One region of the Dyella sp. PARNA 12/25 genome, then DNA from elsewhere that is predicted to be linked to it. Evidence: predicted binding sites of a transcription regulator. Region 1 holds the regulator's gene; each other region holds the start of a gene.
The links. Region 1 encodes sigma-54, which starts transcription at its own class of promoters, with help from an activator protein. Its sites were predicted from a motif close to TGGCACGNGCNTTGC; they were not measured.
Positions count from the first base shown of each region.

Region 1 (2,203 bases):
ACAGACGATAAACCTGAGGTAGTACGCGAATCGGCGTTTGACCTATGGCCTCGCGTTCAGGTCAGGAGTTAGGATGACCTTCACGTTCATCCCGACCGCCTGGCATGAAACCCGGACTGCAGTTTCGCCTCAATCAGCAGCTCACGCTGACCCCTCAGCTGCAACAGGCCATCCGCCTTCTGCAGCTGTCGCAGTTGGAGCTGGAGGCTGAACTGCGTCAGATTGCAGAAAGCAATCCCCTGCTGGAGTTCTCCGACGACAACCCGGATGGCGTTGACGGCGAAGAGCGCGAAACGATCGAACCGGCGCCGAACACCAGCACCAGCGCCAGCAGCACCGACACCACCATCGACGACGCCGACCCCACCGAGTGGAGTGACAGCGACAGCGGTGGCGCGGCCGAAGACCCGATCGATTTCTCCAGCAGCAGCGGCACCTCTTCGCGCAACAGCGCCAACGGCGACGACGATAGCTTCGAGCCGCAGAGCGCCGCGCAGGAAACGCTGCAGGAACATCTGCTGTGGCAGCTCAACCTCACGCACATGAGCGCGCGCGATCGCACCATCGCTGCGGTGCTGATCGATGCACTCAACCCTGACGGCTATCTCATCGAGGGCATGGAGTCGCTGATCGGCGCACTGCCACCCGACCTCAGGGCGAGTGCTGCTGAGGTGGAACACGTGCGGCGCATGCTGCAACGTTTCGACCCCACCGGCGTGGCAAGCCTGGATCTGCGCGACTGTCTGCGCGTGCAGCTGGAACAGTTCGACCCGGACACCCAGCACCGCGAGCTTGCTCTGCGCATTGTCGACAGCGAACTGGAATTGCTCGCACGCAATGACATCGCTCGTCTGGCCCGCAAATTGAAAGCCAGCGAGGACGATACCGCTGCCGCCGCCGTGCTGATTCGCAGCCTCGATCCACGCCCCGGCGCGGCACTCGATGTCACGCCGGTCGAATACGTGGCGCCTGATGTCTATGCACGCAAGGATGCTGGGCGCTGGCGTGTCAGCCTCAACCCGGACTGCCAGCCGCGCCTGGGCCTCAACCAGCACTATTGCGGCCTGATCGCGCAGGCACGCGGCACCGATGCCAGCTGGATGCGCGGCCAACTTCAGGAAGCACGTTGGCTGATCAAGAGCCTGGAGTCACGCGCGGAAACCCTGCTCAAGGTGGCGGAGGCCATCGTGCGCAGGCAGAGCGCCTTCCTCGACTACGGCCCCGAGGCCATGCACCCGCTGGTGCTCCGCGAGGTTGCAGAGGAAGTGGGCATGCACGAATCCACCATCTCCCGCGTCACCACGCGCAAGTACATCCATACGCCGCGCGGTACGTTCGAACTCAAGCACTTCTTCTCCAGCGGCGTGTCCACCGAAGACGGTGGCAGCGCCTCGGCCACCGCCATTCAGGCCATGCTGCGCAAGCTGGTCGATGCCGAGGACCCGCGCAAGCCGCTGTCCGACCAGGCTATCGCGGAGGAACTGCACCGCAAGGGCATTCAGGTTGCCCGCCGCACCGTCGCCAAGTACCGCGAAGCCATGCGCATTCCCAGCTCCAGCGAGCGCCAGCGCGCTGGCTGAACAGGCTTACGCGTCACCTGTGGCAAAGCGTCCCGGGAACTTGGCAAAAAAAATGACGTCCCTATATTCGTATGTAAGTCGATCCGATGGGATACCTGTCATGTCCAAGGCCTGAAGGTCTTCATAACGCGAAGAGAACTCCAGAAGCGCATAGTGACTATCCCGACTTGGTGAGGAGGCCGGAACAGCGGATCGAAACAACCCCCGGGTTTTTCAAAGGTGTGTCGGCCACGACATAAGCGACCGGCGCATCGACCCCAGCCGCGTCCGCGGCGAGTATCAGAGGAGGCGCAACATGCAAGTTCAGATCAGCGGTCAGCAGATTGAAGTCACCCAGGCTCTTCGAGATCACGTGAATAGCCGGCTCGACCGCCTCACCCGCCTCGATGATCGAATCCTCAGTCTCAACATTGTGCTATCGGTCAACAAATTGCAGCAGCGCGCCGAAGGCACACTCACCGTATCGGGTGCCACCCTGCATGCCGAATCCCTCGAAAACGACATGTACGTTTCCATTGACGTCCTGTTCGACAAGCTGGTGACCCAGCTGCGCAAGCACCGCGAAAAGGTCTGCGACAAGCACCAACGCGCCGCGCGCGAAGAACGCCTCTACGGCTAACCCC
Region 1 covers NZ_JBVQCI010000004.1:34,962-37,164, reverse strand. Annotated here, with positions in the region: gene AC0GUR_RS10435 (RNA polymerase factor sigma-54) at 105-1,580, shown strand; gene hpf (ribosome hibernation-promoting factor, HPF/YfiA family) at 1,876-2,199, shown strand.

Region 2 (2,203 bases), on a different contig from region 1:
ACGTGCATGCCGCTGCCGTTGTCGCCGACGATCGGCTTGGGCATGAAGGTGACGGTCTTGCCGTTCTGATGGGCGACGTTCTTGATGACGTACTTCATGGTCATCAGTTCGTCGGCCTTCTTCACCAGCGTGTTGAACTTCACGCCGATCTCGCACTGGCCGGCATTGGCCACTTCGTGGTGATGCACTTCCACCACCTGGCCCAGCGACTCCAGCACCTTGCACATGTCAGCGCGCAGGTCGCCCAGCGAGTCGACCGGGCTGACCGGGAAGTAGCCGCCCTTCACGCCCGGACGGTGGCCGGTGTTGTTGTCTTCGTACTTGTAGCGCGAGCTCCACGCGGCTTCTTCGGAGCCGATTTCGTAGAACACGCGGCCCATGTCGTTCTGCCAGCGCACGGAATCGAAAATGAAGAACTCCGGCTCCGGACCGAAGAAGGCGGTGTCGGCAATGCCGGTGGACTTGAGGAAGGCCTCACCGCGCTTGGCGATGGAGCGCGGGTCGCGGCCGTAGGCCTGCATGGTCGACGGCTCGAGCACGTCGCAATGCAGCACCATCTGCGTGTGCTGGCTGAACGGGTCGATGTAGGCGGTGTCCGGATCCGGCATCAGCACCATGTCCGACTCGTTGATGCCCTTCCAACCGGCAATCGACGAACCGTCGAACATCTTGCCGTCCTCGAAGGTGCCTTCGTCGATGGCATGGGCCGGGAACGTGACGTGATGGTGCTTGCCGAGCATGTCGGCAAAGCGGAAGTCGACGAATTCGACTTCGTGTTCCTGGATCAGATCGAGCACTTGCTGGACGGCGGACGACATGGACAACCTCGACGGGTTAGAAAGTGAGGAAACGACTGCTTCTGAGCAAGGCGCGTGCCAAGCGGTTGGTTCTTGCCGTATCAATGAGTTACGCGTGATGCGGCCAGATTGATACAGACTTGTTGCACTAAAATGAAACCGGAGTATGCACTGCATTGGTGCATACCCAACCTCCTCACCGTCATTCCGGCGAAAGCCGGAATCCAGCGCCTTTGCTCTGACCCCAAAAGGCACTGGATTCCGGCTTTCGCCGGAATGACGGTGAGGCTCGGTAAACGGTAAGGCAAGTATGAAGCGCCTCGCTATCGTGCCCCGAAAACGCCACCCAAGTCCCTTAAGCTATGCCGCTTTACGCCGGTATGGAACCGGTGCCCCTCCACTCGTCGGAGTTTCCGTGAGCGATCTCATCAACGTCATCCTGCTCGGCATCATCGAGGGCATCACCGAGTTCCTCCCTATTTCCAGCACAGGTCACCTGTTGATCGCGGAGAAGTTCGGCCTTGGCCAGCGCTCGGACCTGTTCAACGTCGGCATCCAGGCCGGTGCCATCCTCGCGGTGACCTTTATCTACTGGAACCGCATCTGGCAGCTGTTCACCCAGTGGCGCGACCCGGCCAACCGCGACTATCTCGCCAAGCTGATCGTGGCCTTCCTGATCACCGCCGTGCTCGGCTTCATTGCCGTGAAGATGGGCTTCAAGCTGCCCGAGGCGGTGACGCCGGTGGCCTGGGCGCTGGTGATCGGCGGTTTCTGGATGATCGCGGCGGAGCGACTAGCGGCCCGCCAGCCCGACCGCACCCAGGTAACCTGGCGCGTGGCAATTCTGGTTGGCATCGCACAGATGGTGGCCGGCATTTTCCCGGGCACCTCGCGTTCGGCAGCCACCATCTTCACCGCCATGCTTGCCGGCACCAGCAACCGCGCCGCGGCCACGGAGTTCGCCTTCCTCGTGGGTATTCCCACCATGTACGCCGCAAGCGGTTACGAGCTGCTGAAGGTGCTGAAGGAAGGCGGCCAGCACCATGAGGACTGGACGGCTCTCGGCGTTGGCTTCGTGGTATCCGCCATCGTGGCCTTTGTCGCGGTGAAGTGGCTGCTTGGCTACATCCGCAGTCATCGCTTTACGCCGTTTGCGATTTATCGCATTGCGCTGGGCGTGGCGTTGCTGCTGCTGATTCCTGCAGGCGCCTGATCGCCCGTAAGCCTCTTCGCTACCTCACCGTCATCCCCGCGAAGGCGGGGATGACGGTGAGGCAATAAAGAAGCCGAACGAAGTATTGAAGGTGCTCAGGCGCTGAGCCGCTCCGGCACCGCCGCCATCACCGGCTTCTTGTGCTTGCCGGGCTCGTTGGTCTGCTCGAACACTTCACGCACCCACTCAATGA
Region 2 covers NZ_JBVQCI010000009.1:121,721-123,923, reverse strand. Annotated here, with positions in the region: gene glnA (type I glutamate--ammonia ligase) at 1-818, opposite strand, end outside; gene AC0GUR_RS16785 (undecaprenyl-diphosphate phosphatase) at 1,213-2,010, shown strand; gene AC0GUR_RS16780 (LysR family transcriptional regulator) at 2,106-2,203, opposite strand, start outside.
Region 2: the regulator sigma-54 is predicted to act here: its motif matches at 864-878, upstream of glnA (type I glutamate--ammonia ligase).

Region 3 (2,203 bases), on a different contig from region 1:
ACCGGCGCCATCAGTGCGCGCAAGGGCCGTTTCGAGATGGCCGAGGGTGGCACGCTGTTCCTCGACGAAATCGGCGACATGAGTCTGCCGATGCAGGTGAAGCTGCTGCGCGTGCTGCAGGAGCGAGTGTTTGAGCGCGTGGGCAGCAACCGCACGCAGCGTTGCGATGTGCGCATCATTGCCGCCACGCACCGCAACCTGGAGGCCGCGATTGCCGACGGCCAGTTCCGCGAAGATCTGTACTACCGCCTTAGCGTGTTCCCGCTTGAGATGCCCTCGCTGCGCGAGCATCTGGACGACCTGCCCGAGCTGGTGGCGGAGTTCAACCAGCGCCTGGCACGCCGCGGCCTGGGTGGTGTGCGTTTCAGTGCCGGTGCCTTGCATGCGCTGCACGGCTATACATGGCCGGGCAATGTGCGCGAGCTATACAACCTGGTCGAGCGCCTTTCCATTCTCTATCCGCACAGCGAAGTGCGGGTGAGCGATCTGCCGGAAAAATATCGCGGCCAGCTGGTGATCGAGGAAGTGCGCGGCGCGGCCTTGCTGACGCTGATGACCGGCCAAGCCAGTGTCATGAGCGAGCCGATGACCGTGGTGCCGACCGACTCGCTGGTGATGCTGCCGGAAGGTGGCCTGGATCTGAAGGACCACCTGGCCGACATCGAGGTGGGGTTGATCCGTCAAGCGCTTGACGTTACCGGTGGTGTGGTGGCGCATGCGGCGAAGCTGTTGCGCATGCAGCGCACGACGCTGGTGGAAAAGCTGCGCAAGTATGGATTGCAGCCGAGTTTGCAGGCGTAAGAGCACGACGGTTTCCCCACGCCGCCATTCAGACCCCTCACCGTCATTCTCGCCTCACCGTCAGCAAAACTCCTCACCGTCATTCCGGCGAAGGCCGGAATCCAGTGCCTTTCGCGCTTGGGCTGGGTAGCTCGCAAAGCGAAGAGCAAAGTCACTGGATTCCGGCCTTCGCCGGAATGACGGTGAGGGAACACAAGTCTTTTTGCGCCACCAAACCGATGGCACGCGTTGTGCTTCTACACATCAGAACATCGTCACGCGTTGGATTTCCGTCATGAGCCAGATCGAAGTCAGCAACCTGTTGTCGCAGATGCGACAGCTCTCCTCACAGGCAAAGTTTCCCGAGCAGTCGTTCACCGCGGCGACGCCGGTGAAAACCGATTTCTCCAATCTTTTGAAGCAATCCATCTCGTCGGTGGCCGATGCGCAGACCAACGCTGGCCAACTCGCTGCGGGTTTCGAGCGTGGCGATGCCGGTGCGGATCTCGGCCGCACTATGGTCGCCATCAACAAGGCCGATCTTTCGTTGAACACCCTGACCCAGGTGCGCAACAAGTTGGTCGATGCTTATAACAACGTCATGAATATGCCGGTTTGACCGGTGTTTTGATGAAACCCTCGCGTCCCCCGAGCACGAGCTTTTCCCATGGCCGATAACGCCCTCGCGACCACCGACGACAAGGCCGGTACTCGCCTGGACCTCAAGCAACTTGCGCGCACGCCAGCCACACGGCAGCTGTTGCTGTTGGTGGGCGTGGCCGCCGCGGTGGCGCTTGGCGTTGCCGTCGTGCTGTGGTCGCGTGGACCCAACTACGGCCTGCTGTATGCAGGCCTCGAACAAAAGGATGCGGCGGCGGTTACGCAAGCGCTGCAGGCATCCAATACGCCGTACACGCTGGGTCCGGACGGCAGCTCGATCATGGTGCCGGCTTCCGATCTGGCGGCCATTCGCCTCAAGCTGGCGTCACAGGGCTTGCCGCAAGGCAGCGTGGCGACCACCGCCGCCCCCGGCAGCGATTCGCCGTTCGGCATGAGCGATCTCGCCGAGCGCACGCGTTACCAGCAGATGCTGGAATCCGATCTTGGCAACACCATTGCGGGCTTGCAGTCGGTGCGTGCTGCCCGTGTGCACCTGGCGTTGCCGAAGCCGTCGGCATTCATTCGCGACAACAAGGAAGCGAGCGCGTCGGTGCTGGTGACGCTTTATCCCGGTCGCCAGCTCGATGCGAGCCAGGTGGCGGCGATCGTGCATCTGGTCGCGTCCAGTGTGCCCAACCTCGACCCCAAGCAGGTTTCTGTGGTGGATCAGCAGGGGCAACTGCTCACCACCACCGATCCTGGCAGCGCAAGCGCGATTGGCGATACGCGACTTCGCCTCGCTACGCGTATCGAGAACACCTAC
Region 3 covers NZ_JBVQCI010000008.1:6,428-8,630, reverse strand. Annotated here, with positions in the region: gene AC0GUR_RS15120 (sigma-54 dependent transcriptional regulator) at 1-801, shown strand, start outside; gene fliE (flagellar hook-basal body complex protein FliE) at 1,076-1,399, shown strand; gene fliF (flagellar basal-body MS-ring/collar protein FliF) at 1,448-2,203, shown strand, end outside.
Region 3: the regulator sigma-54 is predicted to act here: its motif matches at 1,021-1,035, upstream of fliE (flagellar hook-basal body complex protein FliE).

Region 4 (2,203 bases), on a different contig from region 1:
TTGAGCGTGACACCGTCCATCATGCCGCTCACGGTGTTGGATGCACTGCTCACGGCGATGCCGTCGATAGTCAGCTTCGCATCCTGCGCTTCGTTACTGCCCGCCGTATTGAGCGTGGTCGCGAGCGACGTGAGGCCGGCGCTGCTGGTGGCATTGGCGCTCACCGAAAAGCCGTTGGCCACACCGGTCTTGCTGGAGCTCAGCATCAGCTGCTGACCGTTCACACCATTGACGATGGTGGCGGTCACACCCGGGTTGGACGACGAGCCGTTGATTGCGCTGGCGATATCCGACAACGTGTTGGTGCCGGACACCGCCACGTTCATGGTGTTGGAACCCACCGTAATGCCCAGCGTGCCGTTGCCCACGGCGGCGCCCGAGGCAACGGCGCTGCTGGCGCGCTTCTGCGCCGTCGCCAGCTGACTTACCGATAACGTGTAGTTGCCAGGGCGCGCACTGGCCAGCGTGCTGGCCGTGCCAATGCTGGTACTGCCCCCCATCGGTGTCAGCGTGGCGTTGTAGCTGCTGAACGTGCCGACCGCATTTAGCGTGGCCAGCGCACTCTGAATGCCGCTGAGCGCGGAATTGAGTGACGAAAGGCCGGTCAGCAGATTGGTGGTCTGCGTGGTGCGCGTGGTGATCTGCTGCTGCGAGGCCGCTTTGCGTGCATTCACCAGCGCGGTGACGATCGCGTTGACATTCAGGCCCGAGCCGAGGCCGATCGAGCTGATGGTGGCATTGCCGGAACTGGTGTCCGAACTGCCGGAATTGCTCGAGGTGCCTGACGTGCCGGAGCTGCCGCTCGACGACGTGCCGCCAGTGGAGGAGGTGCCAGACGAACCGCTACCGGTATTCGTACTCGAACCAAGCTGGTTGAGCATGGAACTCAGGCTGTTGCCCGAGGTGGCACCGCTGGTCGTCGTCATGATGTGGTCTTTCCTTGTCCCGAACGTATTCCGCCTTTAAGCGGAGGATGTCGAGCCTCCGGCAAAACCTTCGCACGCAAAGGCTTTGCCGGCGGCTCCCGAAACGCTCGGCGGGCTGCGAGGGCAACCCGCCGGGCGGTAAAACCGGCCGCCTGCGGACGCGACCCGGGAGAGTCGCGTCCTGGCCTGCGTCCGTTACTGCAACAGCTTCAGCACCTGCTGCGGGTTGGAGTTGGCCTGCGCCAGCACCGAGATACCTGCCTGCTGCAGCACGTTGGCCTTGCTCAGGTTGGCCGTCTCGGCTGCGAAGTCCGCGTCCTGGATGGTCGACTGCGAAGCCTGCAGGTTGGTCGTCTGCGCTGCCACCGTGGAGATGGTGGACTGGAAGCGGTTCTGCACCGCACCCAGCTGGGCAGCGAAGTCGGCAACCGACTTCAGCGCCACGTCGACGCGCGAGATCAGCGCGTTGGCGTGATCCACGCTCAGCACGTTGCCGGTATCCAGGCCACCGCCGGTGGCCACAGCCTTGGCGTCGTTGTTGGCCGCTGCAGTACCGTTGGCCGAAGAGTTACCGGCGATGCTGGTCTGCGGGGTGGCCTGGCCGCCGAGCGTGGAGGCAGCGTTGATCGAACCGGTGTCCGTCACCGTGAACGAGCCGCTGGAATAGAAGCTCACGCCGCCATTGCCATCCACCGCCGCGCTGAAGCCCGTGATGCCAGCCGCGTTCACGGCGTCAGCCAGGTCCTGCACGCTCGATGCCGTACCGGACAGCGCGTGAGCGGTGCCAGCGGAGTCGGTGATGCTGATCTTGCTCAGGTCGAGCGTCTGCGCAGCGCCGCCAGCGGTCTTGTTGGTGAACGCGCCGGAGAGGTCACCGGTGTTCAGCTCGCCGATGGCGCCCATGTCGTGGGCCTTCACGCTCTGGCCCAGGCTCACGCTGATGGTCTGGCCCACGTCCGAACCGATCTGGAACGACTGGGTCTTCAGCGAACCGTCCAACACGTTCTTGCCGTTGAAGGTGGTCTGGTTGGCGATACGGGTGATTTCAGCCAGGCGCTGCTGCACTTCCTGGTCCATCGACGCACGGTCGCTGGCGGTGTAGGTGCCGTTGGCCGACTGCACGGCCAGGTCGCGGACGGCCTGCAGGTTGGCGGTCACCTGGTCCAGGGCCGAACCGGCGGTCTGCGCCAGGTTGATGGCGTCGCTGGCGTTGGCGCTAGCCTGCTTCAGGCCACCGATCTGCGTGGTGTAGCGCTGCGAGATCGCGAAGCCGGCGG
Region 4 covers NZ_JBVQCI010000008.1:11,608-13,810, forward strand. Annotated here, with positions in the region: gene fliD (flagellar filament capping protein FliD) at 1-926, opposite strand, end outside; gene AC0GUR_RS15145 (flagellin N-terminal helical domain-containing protein) at 1,122-2,203, opposite strand, start outside.
Region 4: the regulator sigma-54 is predicted to act here: its motif matches at 1,003-1,017, upstream of fliD (flagellar filament capping protein FliD).